Regions from separate parts of the Streptomyces sp. NPDC001904 genome, predicted to be linked through region 3. Evidence: riboswitches for the same ligand, from Rfam matches in the RefSeq annotation. Region 3 holds a riboswitch; each other region holds the start of a gene.
What was found. A riboswitch is a leader RNA that binds a small molecule or an ion and turns the genes downstream of it on or off. The one in region 3 is predicted to bind cyclic di-AMP.
Positions count from the first base shown of each region.

Region 1: another riboswitch for cyclic di-AMP. It lies ahead of ABT127_RS13095 (C40 family peptidase); the one in region 3 lies ahead of ABT127_RS02115 (transglycosylase family protein).
Region 2: another riboswitch for cyclic di-AMP. It lies ahead of ABT127_RS16630 (M23 family metallopeptidase); the one in region 3 lies ahead of ABT127_RS02115 (transglycosylase family protein).
Region 4: another riboswitch for cyclic di-AMP. It lies ahead of ABT127_RS11245 (peptidoglycan DD-metalloendopeptidase family protein); the one in region 3 lies ahead of ABT127_RS02115 (transglycosylase family protein).

Region 1 covers NZ_JBEOYI010000006.1:360,298-364,251, forward strand. Annotated here, with positions in the region: gene ABT127_RS13085 (ATP-dependent Clp protease proteolytic subunit) at 1-570, shown strand, start outside; gene ABT127_RS13090 (hypothetical protein) at 578-886, shown strand; cyclic di-AMP (ydaO/yuaA leader) riboswitch at 1,299-1,422, shown strand; gene ABT127_RS13095 (C40 family peptidase) at 1,426-1,899, shown strand; gene ABT127_RS13100 (DUF6328 family protein) at 1,987-2,478, shown strand; gene ABT127_RS13105 (ATP-binding protein) at 2,486-2,944, opposite strand; gene ABT127_RS13110 (helix-turn-helix domain-containing protein) at 3,230-3,954, shown strand, end outside.
Region 2 covers NZ_JBEOYI010000008.1:332,216-336,169, forward strand. Annotated here, with positions in the region: gene ABT127_RS16615 (alginate lyase family protein) at 1-541, shown strand, start outside; tRNA gene ABT127_RS16620 (tRNA-Met) at 589-662, shown strand; gene ABT127_RS16625 (PP2C family protein-serine/threonine phosphatase) at 820-1,929, shown strand; cyclic di-AMP (ydaO/yuaA leader) riboswitch at 2,145-2,281, shown strand; gene ABT127_RS16630 (M23 family metallopeptidase) at 2,293-3,333, shown strand; gene ABT127_RS16635 (aldo/keto reductase) at 3,478-3,954, shown strand, end outside.
Region 3 covers NZ_JBEOYI010000001.1:477,577-481,530, forward strand. Annotated here, with positions in the region: gene ABT127_RS02110 (transglycosylase family protein) at 112-1,119, shown strand; cyclic di-AMP (ydaO/yuaA leader) riboswitch at 1,301-1,458, shown strand; gene ABT127_RS02115 (transglycosylase family protein) at 1,463-2,164, shown strand; gene eno (phosphopyruvate hydratase) at 2,445-3,725, shown strand; gene ABT127_RS02125 (FtsB family cell division protein) at 3,849-3,954, shown strand, end outside.
Region 4 covers NZ_JBEOYI010000005.1:411,529-415,482, forward strand. Annotated here, with positions in the region: gene ABT127_RS11235 (TetR/AcrR family transcriptional regulator) at 1-384, shown strand, start outside; gene ABT127_RS11240 (SGNH/GDSL hydrolase family protein) at 469-1,254, opposite strand; gene ABT127_RS11245 (peptidoglycan DD-metalloendopeptidase family protein) at 1,475-2,221, opposite strand; cyclic di-AMP (ydaO/yuaA leader) riboswitch at 2,225-2,397, opposite strand; gene ABT127_RS11250 (tyrosine-protein phosphatase) at 2,779-3,579, shown strand; gene ABT127_RS11255 (DUF6126 family protein) at 3,599-3,745, opposite strand; gene ABT127_RS11260 (helix-turn-helix domain-containing protein) at 3,742-3,954, opposite strand, start outside.

The sequences.
Region 1 (3,954 bases), on a different contig from region 3:
ACCCTCGACCCCTATTCCAAGCTCCTGGAAGAGCGCATCGTCATGCTCGGGACGCCGATCGACGACACGTCGGCGAACGACGTGATGGCGCAGCTGATGCACCTCGAACACACGGCGCCGGAGCAGGACATCGCGCTGTACATCAACTCCCCCGGCGGCTCGTTCAGTGCCATGACGGCGATCTACGACACGATGCGGTACGTCAGTTGCGAGGTGGCGACGACCTGTCTGGGGCAGGCCGCGTCCGTCGCCGCGGTGCTCCTGGCCGCCGGTGCGCCGGGCAAGCGGATGATGCTTCCCGGGTCGCGGGTGGTGCTCGATCAGCCCGCGCTGCCCGAGCCGGCCCAGGGGCAGCCCACCGACCTGGAGATCCAGGCCCGTGAAATGGCGCGTACGCGGGCACGGTTGGAGAAACTGCTCGCGCACCACTCGGGCCGGCCGACGGAGCGGATCAGCGCGGACATCGAGCGGGACACCGTCCTCACGGCCCACCAGGCCCTGGACTACGGCCTGGTCGACCACGTGCTGCAGAGCCGCAAGACCACGCACGGCGCACCCGGCGCGAGGTGAGGCGGCCGTGTATCCGCCCGAACTGCCGCCGCTGCCCGCGCTGACCCGCGCCGAGTGCGAGCTGGTGGACGGCTATCTGGCCGTCGTCGATCTGCTGGCGCGGATCAACCCGGCGCGCGGCGACGACACCTACCGGGGCCTGCGGGCGGCCCAGGCGCTCGTCGCCCGGGCGGTGGCGCTCCGGGACGCCCTGGCCCTGATGCACCAGCGGGGCGAGAGCCGGGTGCACGCGGAGACCCTGGCGCGGGCGCTGCGCGTCCTGGACGGCGAGAGACGAACGAAGGCAGTCACCTTGCCGCCAGAAAACGCCACCTGACAGTCAGTTGGAGTCGCCGGACGCCCCTCGGCGGCCACGTCGTCCGCGGCCGCGGCGAAACGGGCCAGATGGGGTACCGCCGGATGGCGTAGATATGAGTAGACGCTGGAGACCGCAAGAGTTGCGCGACGGCGGTAGGCCGACACCGGAATTTCCGGTTCCGTGCCTGGTGCGGGCATGGTCGAGCATGGCCGCCGGGCCCCGAAAGCCGCACTGTCCACCTGAACGGGTCAAGCGTGAGGAGCCTCACTTACCGCCGGTTCAGCTCGGTTTTCACCGCAGAGGTGGGTCAAGATCCCTCCGACGACAAGCCCCCGCCGCCGCGGCGGGGCGGTCCGTGCGGACGCCGAGTCCTGCCGCCGCCCGGATGTCAGGTCGACAGGAGTGGATCGGCAGGAGTGGAGGACCCAGGCACGACGGGCCGCCGCAGCAACCGCTGCGAGCAGTCCTTGGGGTGAAGCCGCGTCCAGCGGCCGGGCATCTTCGCCAGCCCGAACCCGACAGGTCATCCTTCGCAGGCGGCTGACGAAGGGTTGCGCATGTCCGCGCTCAATCGTGTCCCCTCGCTGCTGACCCGGGCCGGCACCGCCTCGGCCCTGACCCTCGCCGTCGCGAGCGCCGGGCTGCTGGTCCCCGGCGCCGCGCCCGAGGCGTCGGCGGCCGTGGCCTCGTCCAAGGCTCTCCAGGTCGCGGCCTCGAAGAAGGGGGCGCCGTACAAGTGGGGCGCCACCGGCCCGCACCGGTTCGACTGCTCGGGGCTCACGCTGTACTCGTTCAAGCGAGCGGGCAAGAAGCTGCCCCGCACCGCCGCGCAGCAGTACAACAAGACCCGCCATGTGTCCGGGTCCCAGCGCAAGCGGGGCGACCTGGTGTTCTTCCACTCCGGCCGGAGCGTCTACCACGTCGGCATCTACGCCGGTAAGGGACGCATCTGGCACTCCCCGAAGACCGGGGACGTGGTGCGCCTGCAGAAGATCTGGACCAAGAGCGTCTGGTACGGCCGAGTGCGCTGACGCTCGCCCTCGGCCAGGATGTGGTGACGGGCCGGGCGCCAGGCCCGCCACCATGCCTCGATCGGCCGGAAGGGGTACGCGCACCGCATGGACGAACGGAACGAGACGCCGCTGCAGCGGGCCGACCGGAACTTCGGCGAGCTGCTGCAGGAGCTCCGGGTCACCCAGACCGGCGTGCAGTTCCTGTTCGCCTTTCTGCTCACCCTCGCGTTCACGCAGCGCTTTCCCACGCTCGACTCGGTGCAGCGCGCCACCTATGTGACGACGCTGCTCCTCGCGGTCGTCGCGGCCGCACTGCTGATGGCGCCCGCCGCGGTGCACCGGGTGCTGTTCCAGTTGGGGGCGAAGACCCGGATCGTCCGGGTCTCGTCACGGCTCGCCGCGTGCGGCATGGCCGCCCTCTCCCTCGCGCTCACGGGTTCGGTGCTGCTGGTGGTCGATGTGACGGTCGGCCGGGGCGGCGGCATCGCCGCGGGCGCAGGAACGTTCCTGGTGTGCGCGGGCCTGTGGGGCGTGCTGCCCGGGGTGCTCCGCCGCTCGCTGGCCGGGCGGCCCGCGGGCGAGGAGGGGTCCGGCTGACCGGCGCTCAGCCGATCGGGGCCGGGTGGGGGTCTCCGCCGGCCAGGGCGCTTCTCCAGGGCAGCGCGATCCACACCGTCTTGCCGCCCTCGGGGGTCGGGCAGACCGAGAGTCTGCCGCCGCACTCCGCCGTCAGACAGCGGATGATGACCATGCCCCGTCCGTTGTCCTGCTGCACCGCGGCGGGCAGCCGCTTGGGATAGCGGGGGTGGCTGTCGGTCACGCCGATCCGCAGCCGCTCGTCCCGCTCCAGTTCCAGCTCGACGGTGAAGGTGGGCGACAGGCCGCGGGTGTGCTGCACCGCGTTCGTCGCGAGTTCGGAAACGATCAGCCGGACCGTGTCGGCCGTGTCACCGTCTCCCGGCATGCCCCACTCCGTCAGCACGTTGCTCACGTACCTCCGGGCCGTGGAGACCGACGCGGGATCGCTCGGCAGTGTGACGGATGCTTCCTGGTGGTCTGCCATGGCGAAGTCGTCCCTTTCCTGCCGGGGCCGCTCGACCGCCCGCCGCGGATGCATCACTTCACCGGCCCCGGCTACTGCTTCGCGCCAGCGTGCCACTTGGATGCGCTTCCAGGGTGGCGATCCCCCAAGATATGCATATATCTGTCGCCCGAAGCGGTGAACTCTGCGACGGTAGACCGTATTTGGGCGAGCGCACGCCGGTTCCTCTACCGTCTGCTCAGGAGCCGTCCCCGCACGGGCCGGGAGGGAGAGCGGCCGCGCGGCCCGAAGGGCAGAGGAGTCAGCATGAAGTACGGTCCCGTGGTACGTCGCCGCAAACTGGGTGCCGAACTGCGCGCGCTGCGCGTGGGCGCCGGGCTCACCAGTGGTGAGGCCGCGCGACTCGTCGGATGGCACCAGTCCAAGGTGAGCCGGATCGAGACAGGACGCAGCGGCGTGAAGGCGTCGGACGTACTCCGTCTGCTCGACGCCTTCGACGCGAAGGACCCCCAACTACGTCAGCTCGTGGTGGCGTTGGCGGGGGCGGAGGATGTCGGCGGGCACCACTGGTGGCACGCGTACCGCGGTCTGCTGCCGCCCGCGTACCGCGACTTCATCAGCCTGGAGTCACAGGCATGCCGGATCTGGACGCTGGAGAACACCGTCGTGCCGGGGCTGCTGCAGACGCCGGAGTACGCCTACGCGGTGACGCGATCCGTTCTCGGCGGCATGTCCGAGGGGCACATCGAGGCACTGGTGGAAGTGCGTCTCGCGCGACAGGAGGTGCTGCGTTCGCAGACGCCCCTTCAGTTGACGGCCATCCTCGACGAGGCGGTACTCCGTCGCGAAGTGGGCGGAAAAGACATTCTGCAAAGGCAATTGGCACATTTGGCCGAGGTGGCCAGGCTGCCGCATGTCCGGATTCAGGTGCTTCCCTTCTCAGCAGGTGGGCACCTCGGTATCACCGGGCCTTTCGTTGTGTTCTCATTTCCGAACACAACTGATCTGGATGTGGTTGTTCTCGACCATTT
Region 2 (3,954 bases), on a different contig from region 3:
CTACCTCAACGACCACAGCGCCTTCGACAAGGCCGTGCACCACTTCCGCGCGCGCGTGCCCGCCTACTTCTACCTCTCCTCCGACGGTCCGCTGCCGGTCGAGCCCGAGGGCAGCGGCATCGACACCCCGGCCAAGCTCCAGACGTACTGGTTCGGGCAGACCACCTTCAAGGACGGCCTCGCCCAGGAGACCTGCCGCAACTTCAAGCACGCCAGCTACTCGCTGGCCGCCACCTCGCACATCGCCGAGACCGCCTGGCACCAGGGCGTCGACCTGTACGGCGAGGTGAAGGACCGGCTGCGGGCCGCGCTGGAGTTCCACTCCAAGTACCAGCTCGGCGCCGCCGCCCCGTCCTGGCTGTGCGGCGGCAAGGTGCAGCGGGACATGGGGCCCGACACCGAGGTCGGCCTCAGCCACCTGCGCGGCCGTCTCAAGATGGACCTCCCGCAGACCGAGAAGCTGACCCGCAAGGAGCGGCCCGAGGGCACCGACGACCTCTTCGTGGCCTGGGAAACCCTGACCCACGCGACCGCCGCCTGACGGATTCGCGTTCTGCCGCCCTCATGACGTAGAGTCGGGTTCACCGACGCGGGGTGGAGCAGCTCGGTAGCTCGCTGGGCTCATAACCCAGAGGTCGCAGGTTCAAATCCTGTCCCCGCTACTGAAGGCCGAGGCCGGAATCTCATCGAGATTCCGGCCTCGGTCGTTTCCGCGCGTCCGCCACCCGTACGGACCACACCAGGTCGCCGCCGCCGCGCTCCCCGGGAACCCTTGACGAGACGCCGGAAACCGGGCGCGGACGTGTCAGGAGACGAGCGGTGGGGAAGCGCGGAGGACGGCACAGATCGGTCGCGGACAGCAGCGGTACGCGGTGGTTCCTGCGGGCGCTGCCGGTCCTGCTGATCCTGGGCGGCGCCTGCTACGAGTACGTCACCCCCTCCGGCTTCTCCGGGGCCCCGCTGTTCAGCGCGGCGCCCCTGGTCACCGCCCCGTTCTTCTCGCTGCGCAGCACGGTCCTGGCCGGGCTCGGGTCGGTCCTCGCGATCCTCGTCGTCCACTTCAGGTACACCCAGCGGGTCGGCACCGACATCGTCACCGAGATGGCCACCGTGGCCACCGTCTGCGTGCTCGCCTGCTTCATCAACCAGATCGTGCGGCGCAGCAACGAACAGCTGGACTCCGCCCGGCGGATCGCCCAGGCCGCCCAGTTCGCCGTTCTGCCCGAACCGGCCGACCGGATCGGCGGCCTCGCCATCGCCGCACGCTACGAGGCCGCGCAGGCCGGCGCCTTCATCGGCGGTGATCTGTACGCCGTCCAGGACACTCCGCACGGCGTGCGCATCGTCGTCGGGGACGTGCGCGGCAAGGGCATGGGCGCGGTCTCCGCCGTCGCCGTCGTCATCGGGGCGTTCCGGGAGGCCGCCGAGCAGGAGGGCAGCCTGGAGGCGGTCGCCCTGCGCCTGGAGCGGGCGCTGGCCCGCGAGGGCACCCGGCGCGACGGCATCGACGACTTCGAGGGCTTCACCACCGCCGTGCTCGCCGAGATCCCGCACGGCGAGCAGCGCGTCCGCATCGTCAACCGCGGCCACCCCGAGCCGATCCTGCTGCTCGGCGACGGCACGGTCCGGACGATCCCCGTCGTCGACGGCGTGGGCGCGCTGCCGCTCGGGATGGGCGAGCTCGGCTCCTGGCCGGACCGGGTCGCCGAGGCCGAGTTCCCCGGCGGGGCCACGCTGCTGCTCTACACCGACGGGCTCTCCGAGGCGCGCGACGCCGCGGGCGTCTTCTACGATCCGGCGGCCCGGCTGTCCGGGCGGATCTTCCCCGGGCCGGAGGAGCTGCTCCTCTCCCTCGCCGCGGAGGTGCGCGCGCACACCGGTGGCGGCGCTACGGACGACATGGCTCTGCTCGCGGTGCGGCGGCCGTGACTCTCCGCAGACGCTGCCGATAACAATTGACGAACCGTCAGAACAGTGGCCGGTTCACACCGCCGGTCAAGTCGCCCCTTTCCGGCCGGTCCTGACCCGATAAATCCCGGCCCAGGACGTGAACGATCAGTAGGAACAGCTTGGAATTACTGTCTGCTGTCTATTAACGTTCGATAACGCAGCGCGGTCGTCCCAGCCGTCACCAGCGACGGCTCCGCGCGCACGCGCTTAATCCCGCAAGGGAGCCGGGGAACCACCAACTTGGGGTGAATCGGGCATCTTTGGGTGCTCGTAGGAGACCTTCCTGCTCCGAACCCGTCAGCTAACCCGGTAGGCGAGAAGGAAGGAAAGGAGAGCGCCCCCGTGGCGTCGAACCGGCCTGCCCCCGAGTTCTCCTCAGTGAAGGATCCGTCGACCGACGCGTTCGGCCCCCAGCCCGAGAGCTGGGAGGAGTGGAACCCCACCGAGGAGTCCGTCCGCCCCGTCCGCGGCAGGCACCGCGTGGCCCGGCAGCGCGGAGGTCTCGCGCGCAGCTCCACCGTTCTCGGCGTCGGCGTGATCGCCGCCGTCGGCGCGGGCGGCATCGCCACCGCGCAGGGCGGCAAGCCCGCCGTCCACATCTCCATGCCCGACCTGTCCGCCGTCAAGGACTCGCTGCCCGAGGCCACGTCGCTGCCCGGTGTCGGCGCGCTCATATCCGACGGCTCCGAAGGCGCTGACGGCTCCGACGCCACCGCCGCCCCGCTCACCACGGTCGGCAGCGGGACGTCCGACGCGGGCGAGGCGCTGCGCACCCGGATCCTGGCCCAGGCCGAGACCCAGCAGGACGCCGCCGACGCCGCCGCCAAGCAGGCCGCCGAGCAGGCCGCCGCCGAGCAGGCCGCCGACGAGGCCGTCGCCAAGAAGGCGGAGGCCGACAAGAAGGCCGCCGCCGAGAAGAAGAAGGCGGAGGAGGAGGCCAAGAAGAAGGCCGAGGCCGAGCGCCTCGCCAAGCTGGCCAAGAGCTACAAGCTCCCCGTCGCCTCCTACACGATCACCGGCACCTTCGGGCAGCCCGGCGCCATGTGGTCCTCCGGCTACCACACGGGCCTGGACTTCGCCGCTTCCACGGGTACCCCGATCTACGCCGTCCACTCCGGCACCGTCACGGAGGCCGGCTGGGCGGGCGCGTACGGCTACCGCACGATCATCACCCTCGACGACGGCACCGAGCTGTGGTTCTGCCACCAGTCGTCGATCAACGTCAGCGCCGGCCAGAAGGTCTCCACCGGCGATGTCATCGGCCGCGTGGGCGCCACGGGCAATGTCACCGGACCCCACCTCCACCTGGAGGTCCACCCCGGCGGGGACGCCACCGGCATCGACCCGGCCGCATGGCTGCGCGAGCGCGGCCTGACCCCCTGAGCAGCCGGTTCGTCCGCGTTCTCTGAACTCCGGCGGTCCTGGCGGCAACCCCCCGACGCCAGGGCCGCCGGTTTTGCCTGTCCTTGAAGCGCGTACCGCCCGGATCATGGAATGCCGTGCTCCGGAAGGGCGTTGAAACAGGGCATGACTTCTTCTGTTCTGCGCCCCCTCGGCTCCTCCGGCCTCGACGTCTTCCCGCTCTGCCTCGGCGGCAATGTGTTCGGCTTCACCGCCGACGAGGCCAGCAGCTTCGAGGTGCTCGACGCCTACGTCGCGGGCGGCGGCAACTTCATCGACACCGCCGACTCCTACTCGGCCTGGGCGCCGGGCAACAAGGGCGGTGAGTCCGAGACCCTCATCGGCCGGTGGGCCAAGGCCCGCGGCCGGCGCGACGACGTCGTCATCGCCACCAAGGTAGGCCGCCACCCCGACTTCCCCGGCCTGCGCGGCGACAACATCAAGGCCGCCGCCGACGCCTCGCTGCGCCGCCTCGACACCGACTACATCGACCTCTACTACACGCACTTCGACGACGACGAGACCATCCCGGTCGAGGAGATCATCGGCGCGCTCGACGAGCTGGTGAAGGCCGGCAAGGTACGGCACATCGCCGTCTCCAAC
Region 3 (3,954 bases):
ACAAGCGTTCGAGTCCCGCTACGTTCACCAGTCATCGCGACACACGCACAACAGGCACCACACATCCACCCTGTCGCGTGCAGCAGTATCAGTCTCGCGAAAGGCAACCGCATGCTCTCCGGGAACGGCCGACACCGTCGCCCCCGCCAGGCCCCTGCTCTCGTCGTCGCCGCCGGAGTCACCGGCAGCGCCATCGCGATCCCGCTGCTGGGCGCGACGGGCGCGGGCGCGGCGACGGCCACCACGTGGGACAAGGTCGCCGAGTGCGAGAGCGGCGGGCAGTGGAGCCTGGACTCGGGCGACGGCTACTACGGCGGCCTGCAGTTCTCGCAGGAGGTCTGGGAGCAGTACGGCGGGCTCGACTACGCGCCGCGGGCCGACCAGGCCAGCCGCTCGCAGCAGATAGCCGTCGCCGAGAAGGTCCTCGACGACAAGGGGCCGACCGCCTGGCCGGGCTGCTCGGTCACGGCGGGGCTCGCCAAGGGCGACGGCTCGGCGGACGTCGACCCGGGTGCCAGTGCCACCCCGCAGCCGTCGGACTCGGCCGACGCGAACGCGGACTCCGACGCGGATTCCGGAGACAAGAATCACGACGAGTCCGGCGCATCGGACAAGGCGTCGGGCAAGTCGTCCGGCAAGGCTTCGGGCAAGTCGTCCGACGACGCGTCAGACGAGGCGACGCAGGACGCGTCGAGCCGGCCGTCGGACGAGGCGTCCGACGGGGCGTCAGCCGACAGCTCCGCCGATACCGGCGGTAACAGCGCGGACGACGACGCGTCGACCCCGTCCGGCACCGCCCCGTCGAACTCCCCGGCCGCCACCGACTCCAGCGGCTCCGAGGGCGCCTCGTCCGGTGGCCGCCACCGGGGCGACCCCGCCGCCGACGACGCCGACTCGCGTACGGGGGACGGCCGTCACGCCTCCCGCGGCGAACAGCGCGACGACGAGGCCTACGTGGTCCGCTCGGGTGACAGCCTCTGGGACATCGCCGACGCCCACGACGTGCGCGGCGGGTGGTCCGCGCTCTACGACGCGAACAAGAAGACGGTCGGCACCGACCCCGACCTCATCCTCCCTGGTCAGAGTCTGGATCTTGGGCCCGAATCGGTCGAAAAGTAGCGGGAGTTACGGGGTCTTTGAGGCTTGTATGTCCGCTTTTGTTCGAGTGAGACATGAGTCTCAAAGACCCTGATCGTCTTTGAAATCGGGCGGATCCACTGCTTACGGTCGTCACCGCTCGCCACAGCGGGCCCCGACGGACGTCACGCCGAATCCTGCCAACGTCCGTACGGGAACAGTCGACGCGTCAGCGCCGTAGGCAGGAGCGGGGGACCCAGGTAAGCCGCCCTCCCGGGAGACCGGAGGGGCTAGGGGTTAAGTCGCGCACAAGGATGCGCGGCCGGGCACTCACTGGTCCGAACCCGACAGCTCACCTCGTAGGCGTCGGTGAGGGGATCTCTCCATGCTGCTTTCCAGCAAGGGCAAGCACCGCCGCCCGTCCAAGGCTGTCCGTGTCGCCACGCTCGCCGGTGTCGCCGGTGCCGCCGTCGCCGTCCCGCTGATGGGCGCCACGTCCGCCTCCGCCGCCTCCACCTCCGAGTGGGACCAGGTCGCGCAGTGCGAGTCCGGTGGCAACTGGTCGATCAACACGGGCAACGGCTTCTCCGGTGGCCTCCAGTTCTCCCCGTCCACCTGGGCGGCCTACGGCGGCACGCAGTACGCGTCCTCCGCCGCCGGCGCCTCCAAGGCCCAGCAGATCTCGGTCGCCGAGAAGGTCCTCGCCTCGCAGGGCAAGGGCGCCTGGCCGAGCTGCGGCGTGAACCTGTCCGGCGCCTCCACGGGCAACTCCGCCCCGGCCCCGCAGCAGGACACCCAGCAGTCGCAGCAGCAGCAGAGCCAGCCGCAGCAGCAGGAGCAGAAGTCGACGGAGCAGCACACCGACTCCTCGGTCGCCTCCCGCTCGCAGTCGCGCGACACCGTGACCACCCCCACCGGCCAGAAGGTCGAGAAGGGTGACGGCGAGTACAAGGTCAAGACCGGCGACACCCTCAGCAAGATCGCCGACGCGCACGGCACGAGCTGGCAGAAGGTGTTCAAGCTCAACAAGGACATCGTCAAGGACGCCGACCTGATCTTCCCGGGCCAGCAGCTCCACCTGAAGTAGGACCCCGCGGGAGTGCCGCGGGCCCGGCATCGGCGGACGCCGAGCCCCCGGCCGCACCCCCGTCCCCACCCCCCAGTGGGCCGCTCACCTGAGCAGCCCCCGCCCCATGCAGCGGGCGGGGGCTGCTGTCTTTGTTCCGTTAAGAAACATTTCGCTCTGGGCGTTGTCCACGAGCCGGGCGGTCGGCTGGCCGATGCCCCGGAGCCGGTTAGGCTCAGTGGGTCGGGACCGAACCATCCGGCCCCGCACAGTCCGCGTCACATCCCAGAAGGAGATGCTCGTGCCGTCCATCGACGTCGTCGTAGCCCGGGAAATCCTGGACTCCCGAGGCAACCCCACGGTCGAGGTCGAGGTCGGCCTCGACGACGGCAGCACGGGTCGTGCTGCTGTTCCGTCCGGCGCCTCCACCGGAGCCTTCGAGGCCATCGAACTCCGCGACGGTGACCCCAACCGTTACCTCGGCAAGGGCGTCGAGAAGGCCGTTCTCGCCGTCATCGAGCAGATCGGCCCGGAGCTCGTCGGCTACGACGCCACCGAGCAGCGCCTCATCGACCAGGCGATGTTCGACCTGGACGCCACGGACAACAAGGGCTCGCTGGGCGCCAACGCCATCCTCGGCGTCTCGCTCGCCGTCGCGCACGCCGCCTCCGAGGCGTCCGACCTGCCGCTGTTCCGCTACCTCGGTGGCCCGAACGCGCACCTGCTGCCCGTCCCGATGATGAACATCCTCAACGGTGGGTCGCACGCCGACTCCAACGTCGACATCCAGGAGTTCATGATCGCCCCGATCGGCGCGGAGTCCTTCTCCGAGGCCCTTCGCTGGGGCGCCGAGGTCTACCACACCCTCAAGAAGGTGCTGAAGACCAAGGGCCTGTCCACCGGCCTCGGCGACGAGGGCGGCTTCGCCCCGAACCTGGAGTCGAACCGCGCCGCGCTCGACCTCATCCTCGAAGCGATCAAGGAGGCCGGCTACATCCCCGGCCAGCAGATCGCGCTCGCGCTGGACGTCGCCGCCTCCGAGTTCTACAAGGACGGCAAGTACCAGTTCGAGGGCAAGGAGCGCTCGGCGGCCGAGATGACCGAGTACTACGAGGAGCTCGTCTCCGCGTACCCGCTCGTCTCCATCGAGGACCCGCTGTACGAGGACGACTGGGCCGGCTGGAACGTCATCACCGAGAAGCTGGGCGACAAGGTCCAGCTCGTCGGCGACGACCTGTTCGTCACCAACCCGGAGCGCCTCGCCCGCGGCATCGAGGAGAACTCGGCCAACGCCCTCCTGGTGAAGGTCAACCAGATCGGCTCGCTCACCGAGACCCTGGACGCCGTCGAGCTGGCCCAGCGCAACGGCTTCAAGTGCATGATGTCGCACCGCTCGGGCGAGACCGAGGACGTGACGATCGCGGACCTCGCCGTCGCCACGAACTGCGGCCAGATCAAGACCGGCGCCCCGGCCCGCTCCGAGCGCGTCGCCAAGTACAACCAGCTCCTGCGCATCGAGGAGATCCTGGACGACGCGGCCGTCTACGCCGGCCGCAGCGCTTTCCCCCGCTTCAAGGGCTGACCGCTCCTGACGCCCGCTTGAGGCGGTAGTTCCGTACGTCCCCGCACTCGGTCCCGTACCGTGTGCGGGGACGTACGCACGTAGGAACACAGCCAGGCAGTCGGACGGGGAGGCGGAGGAGCCATGCCGGGAAAGCTCCGAGACAGGGGCCGTGACGACTCGGCCCGCTTCTCCACGGCGACCCGTCTGCGCCTGCTCGGCGAGCAGACCGCGGAGCGGGTCTACCGGT
Region 4 (3,954 bases), on a different contig from region 3:
CGGCGGACCACCGCGCTGAAGCGGCTGCGGGCCGCCGTGCGCTGGTACGCGCCCACCGGCCAGGCCAAGGGCTGGCGGCTGTGGATCGAGGGCTGGGCCGCCGCCCTGCGCGAACCCGCGCTGCGCGAGGTCACGCGCGATCTCGACCGGCAGTGGAAGGCGGCCCTCGCCGAGGTCGTCGCCGAAGGCGTGGCTGCGGGCGAGTTCCGCTGCCCCGACCCGATGGGCACGGCCCTGCGCCTGACGGCCCTTCTCGACGGCCTCGCCGTGCAGATGACGACGTACGGGGGCGCGGTGTCCCGGGCCCGCGCCCAGGAGTGGGTGGACGAGGCACTCGCCCGCGAACTGGGCCTTGAGCGAGCCGAGTTGACGTCCAGGAGCTGACCGCGCTCCAGCACACGAGCCCGAGGGGACCCAGGACCCTCAGGACACCTGAAGCACCTTGGCCGCTTGGGACGCCCGGGACGTCTAAGAAGCGGACTCCAGCTGCAGCTTGATCTCGTGCGGGTCGAGGAACCCCTTCGCCTGCGCCCGGTCGCCGGAGGACTCGCCGCGCAGCCGGCGCCCGATCCACGGCACCAGGAACTCCCGTGCCCAGTGGATGTCGTCGCGCCGGACGGCGAACGTGCCGCGCGGCGGCAGCAGCGGCCAGGACTGCTCGGGGTCGGCGGGCACCTCGATGCCGAGGGCCTGGCCGGCGCGCAGCGCGACCCGGGTGTGTCCTTCGGCGGCGAGGTGCAGCCGGTCCTCGTCCCAGGCCCTGCGGTCCTGGATGGACTTGAGCGACCACAGGTCGAGCATCGCGCAGCCGTGGCGGTCGGCGATGGCCCGCACGTGCATGTTGTACGTGGCGATCTTGCCGCGCAGATGCTTGAGGACGGCGACGTCACGGGTGTCGAAGCCGGTGGCGACCAGGACGGTGCCCGCGGCCTCGGTCAGCCGGACCACGGCCTTCTCGAAGCGCTCGGCCACGTCGTCCGGGTCGGTGCCGGGCCGGATGATGTCGTTGCCGCCCGCGACGAAGCTCACCAGGTCCGGGGCGAGCTCGACGGCGCGCGGGATCTGGTCCTCGATGATCTGGTCGATGAGCTTGCCGCGTACGGCTAGGTTCGCGTACTGGAAGGTGTCCTCGGGGGCCCGGTCGTCCAGGAGGACGGCGAGCCGGTCGGCCCAGCCGACGAAGGTCCCGTCGGGCCCGGGATCCCCGACGCCCTCGGTGAAGCTGTCTCCCACCGCGGCGTACGAGCGGATCAGGCCGCTGTCGTGCGTGTCCGTCGCGTCGGCCTGGTTCGCTGCGTCCGTGAGTGCTCTCGATTCGTTTGCCACGACCACACATCTTTCACCCCCGGGTGTGACCTACGCGACCGTAACCAGGGGTTGACGAGTGGTGACAAAACACACCCGACCCCCAGGGAATATCTGGGAGCCGGGTGTGATCCGTGTGCCGCGTGGTGCGGACGGGGGGGCGGACGGGTCAGATGCCGACGCCGTGACCGCGCAGGTACGCGACCGGGTCGACGTCCGAGCCGTAGCTGGCCGTCGTGCGGATCTCGAAGTGCAGGTGCGGTCCGGTGACGTTGCCGGTCGCGCCGGACAGCCCGATCTGCTGGCCCGCCGTGACCGTCTGACCGGCGGAGACGCCGAGCGAGGACAGGTGCGCGTACTGGGCGCAGTAGCCGTCGGCGTTCTTGATGACGATCTGGTTGCCGTACGCGCCGCCGTCGCCCGCCGAGACGACGGTGCCGTTGGACACGGCCTTGACCGGGGTGCCGGTGCCGACGATGAAGTCGGTACCCGTGTGGTAGCCGCTGGACCACATGGCGCCGGACGAGTGGTACTGGGTGCCGACGGAGCCCTCGACGGGCTTCACGTAACCGGAGCCGGTCGAGGTGGCACTGGCCGTGGTCGCCGTGGCCGTACCGCCCGCGCCGCCGACGGTGAGCTTGACACCGGGCGTGATCAGGGACGCGTTGGCGCCGATGACGTTCTTGTTGTCCTTGTAGAGCTGCTGCCAGCCGCCGTCGACGTGCTGGCTCTCGGCGATCTTCGCCAGGGTGTCGCCGGACTTCACCGTGTACGTGGTGGTGCCGGAGTCGGCGGCCTGCGCTCCGGTGGCACCGATGAGGGGCAGCGCGAGTGCGGCCCCTCCGACAGTGGCGAGGGCGGCGGCGCGGGTGGCGCGGCGGGTCTTCGGACGGCGGTGCTTCGCCTGTGCGGACATGACGCTTTTCCTCTCCGTCGCCTGCGAGGTGAGCTGTCGGGTTCGGACTGGAGATGTCCGGCCGGATTCCGGGAAGAGGACCGGCTGCACCCCGAGCCACGTCGGGAAATCCCTCGGCGGCGTACTGCCTGTGGGTCCCCCGCTCCTGCCGTCACGGGTCGTGGTGGGAATTCCGGGCGGCGGCAGGACTAGGCGTTCCGTCCGGTGTGATGGGTGACCGTAAGGCAGCGGAACCTGCCGCGACAAACAGCGAATTCGCTTTCCGGGGTTTCTCAGTGATCATTTGAGGGATTCCTGTGTGACCCTGTGTCGCCGTCACGCCTTTACCAGCGCCATACCTGCGGGAATTCCGCCGCTCGCCATTCCCGGAAACCGCCACGCACCGTCACCGCTATGAGCCCGCTCACGCACAGGTCCACAATCTCCGTTCACTTACGGATAGTTGGCGCGAAACTGGACAAAACAGACGGATGGTTGCCCGGGGAATCGATGTCGTATCGTCAGACGCAGGCCCACCGGCGAGCGGCGCCGGCGCGCCCGATGCGGAGGAGCCCCACGTGACGCAGCACGCCCCGTCCACCGAGCCCGAACTGACCGCAGTGCGCAATTTCCGCGACGTGGGCGGCCTTCCGACCGTGGACGGCGGACACGTACGGCCCGGCGTGCTCTTCCGCAGCGGTCACCTCGCGCACGCCACCGCCGAGGACGCCGCGTTCCTGACCACGCTCGGGCTGCACACCGTCTTCGACTTCCGCAACGCGGCGGACCAGAAGCTGGAGGGCGCCGACGTCGAGCTGCCCGGCGTGCGCAACGTGAACCTGCCGCTGTCCGACCCCGCCGACGGCGCCGAGTTCTGGAAGATGGTCCGCGACGGCGACACCGACCAGCTGCGTGCGCTGCTCTCCGACGGGCGCGGGGCGCAGCGCATGATCACCTCGTACCGGAGCATCATCGGCGACCGCACCGCCGAGCACAGCCGGGTGCTGCACGCGATGGCCGACGACAGCACGCCCGCCCTCATGCACTGCGCGGCCGGCAAGGACCGGGCGGGACTGTCGATCGCCGTGACGCTGCTCGCTGTCGGCGTCGAGCGGGACGCCATCGAGGCGGACTACCTGAAGTCGAACGAGAAGCACCGCCGCTACAAGGTCCGCCGCAACGGCACCACCCCGGACGACGCCTACTCCCCCGAGGTCATGGAGCTGCTCGCGCCGCTCTTCGACGCCCGCGCCGAGTACCTGCACGCGGCCTTCGAGACCATCGAGCAGACGTGGGGCACCACCGACCGCTACTTCGCGGAGGGCCTGAAGCTGGACGCGGCCGCCCGCGACCGGCTGCGCGAGCGCCTCGTCGTCTGATCCGTCCGGAGGGTCCGCCTCAGCGGTTCCCGCCCAGCGTGAAGAGCAGGTAGACGAACGCGGCGAAGGCGTGTCCCACGAAGACGTAGATCAGGACCCGCACCCAGATGCCGCGCGGCAGCTTGTCCTCGATGTCGCGGCCGCCCGGCCGTTCTGCGTCGCTCATGACATGCCTCCCAGGCACAGTGCGGTCGTCGGGCTCTGCAGCAGGGTGTGGACGAAGAGGAGGTCGGACCCGCCGGTGTCCGCGGCCGCGATGCGGTGCGGGGTGAGCGAGTCGAAGTGGGCGCTGTCTCCCGGTCCGAGCCGGTACGAGGTGTCCCCCAGGCGCAGCCTCAGCCGCCCTTCGAGGACGTAGAGCCATTCCTCGCCGGG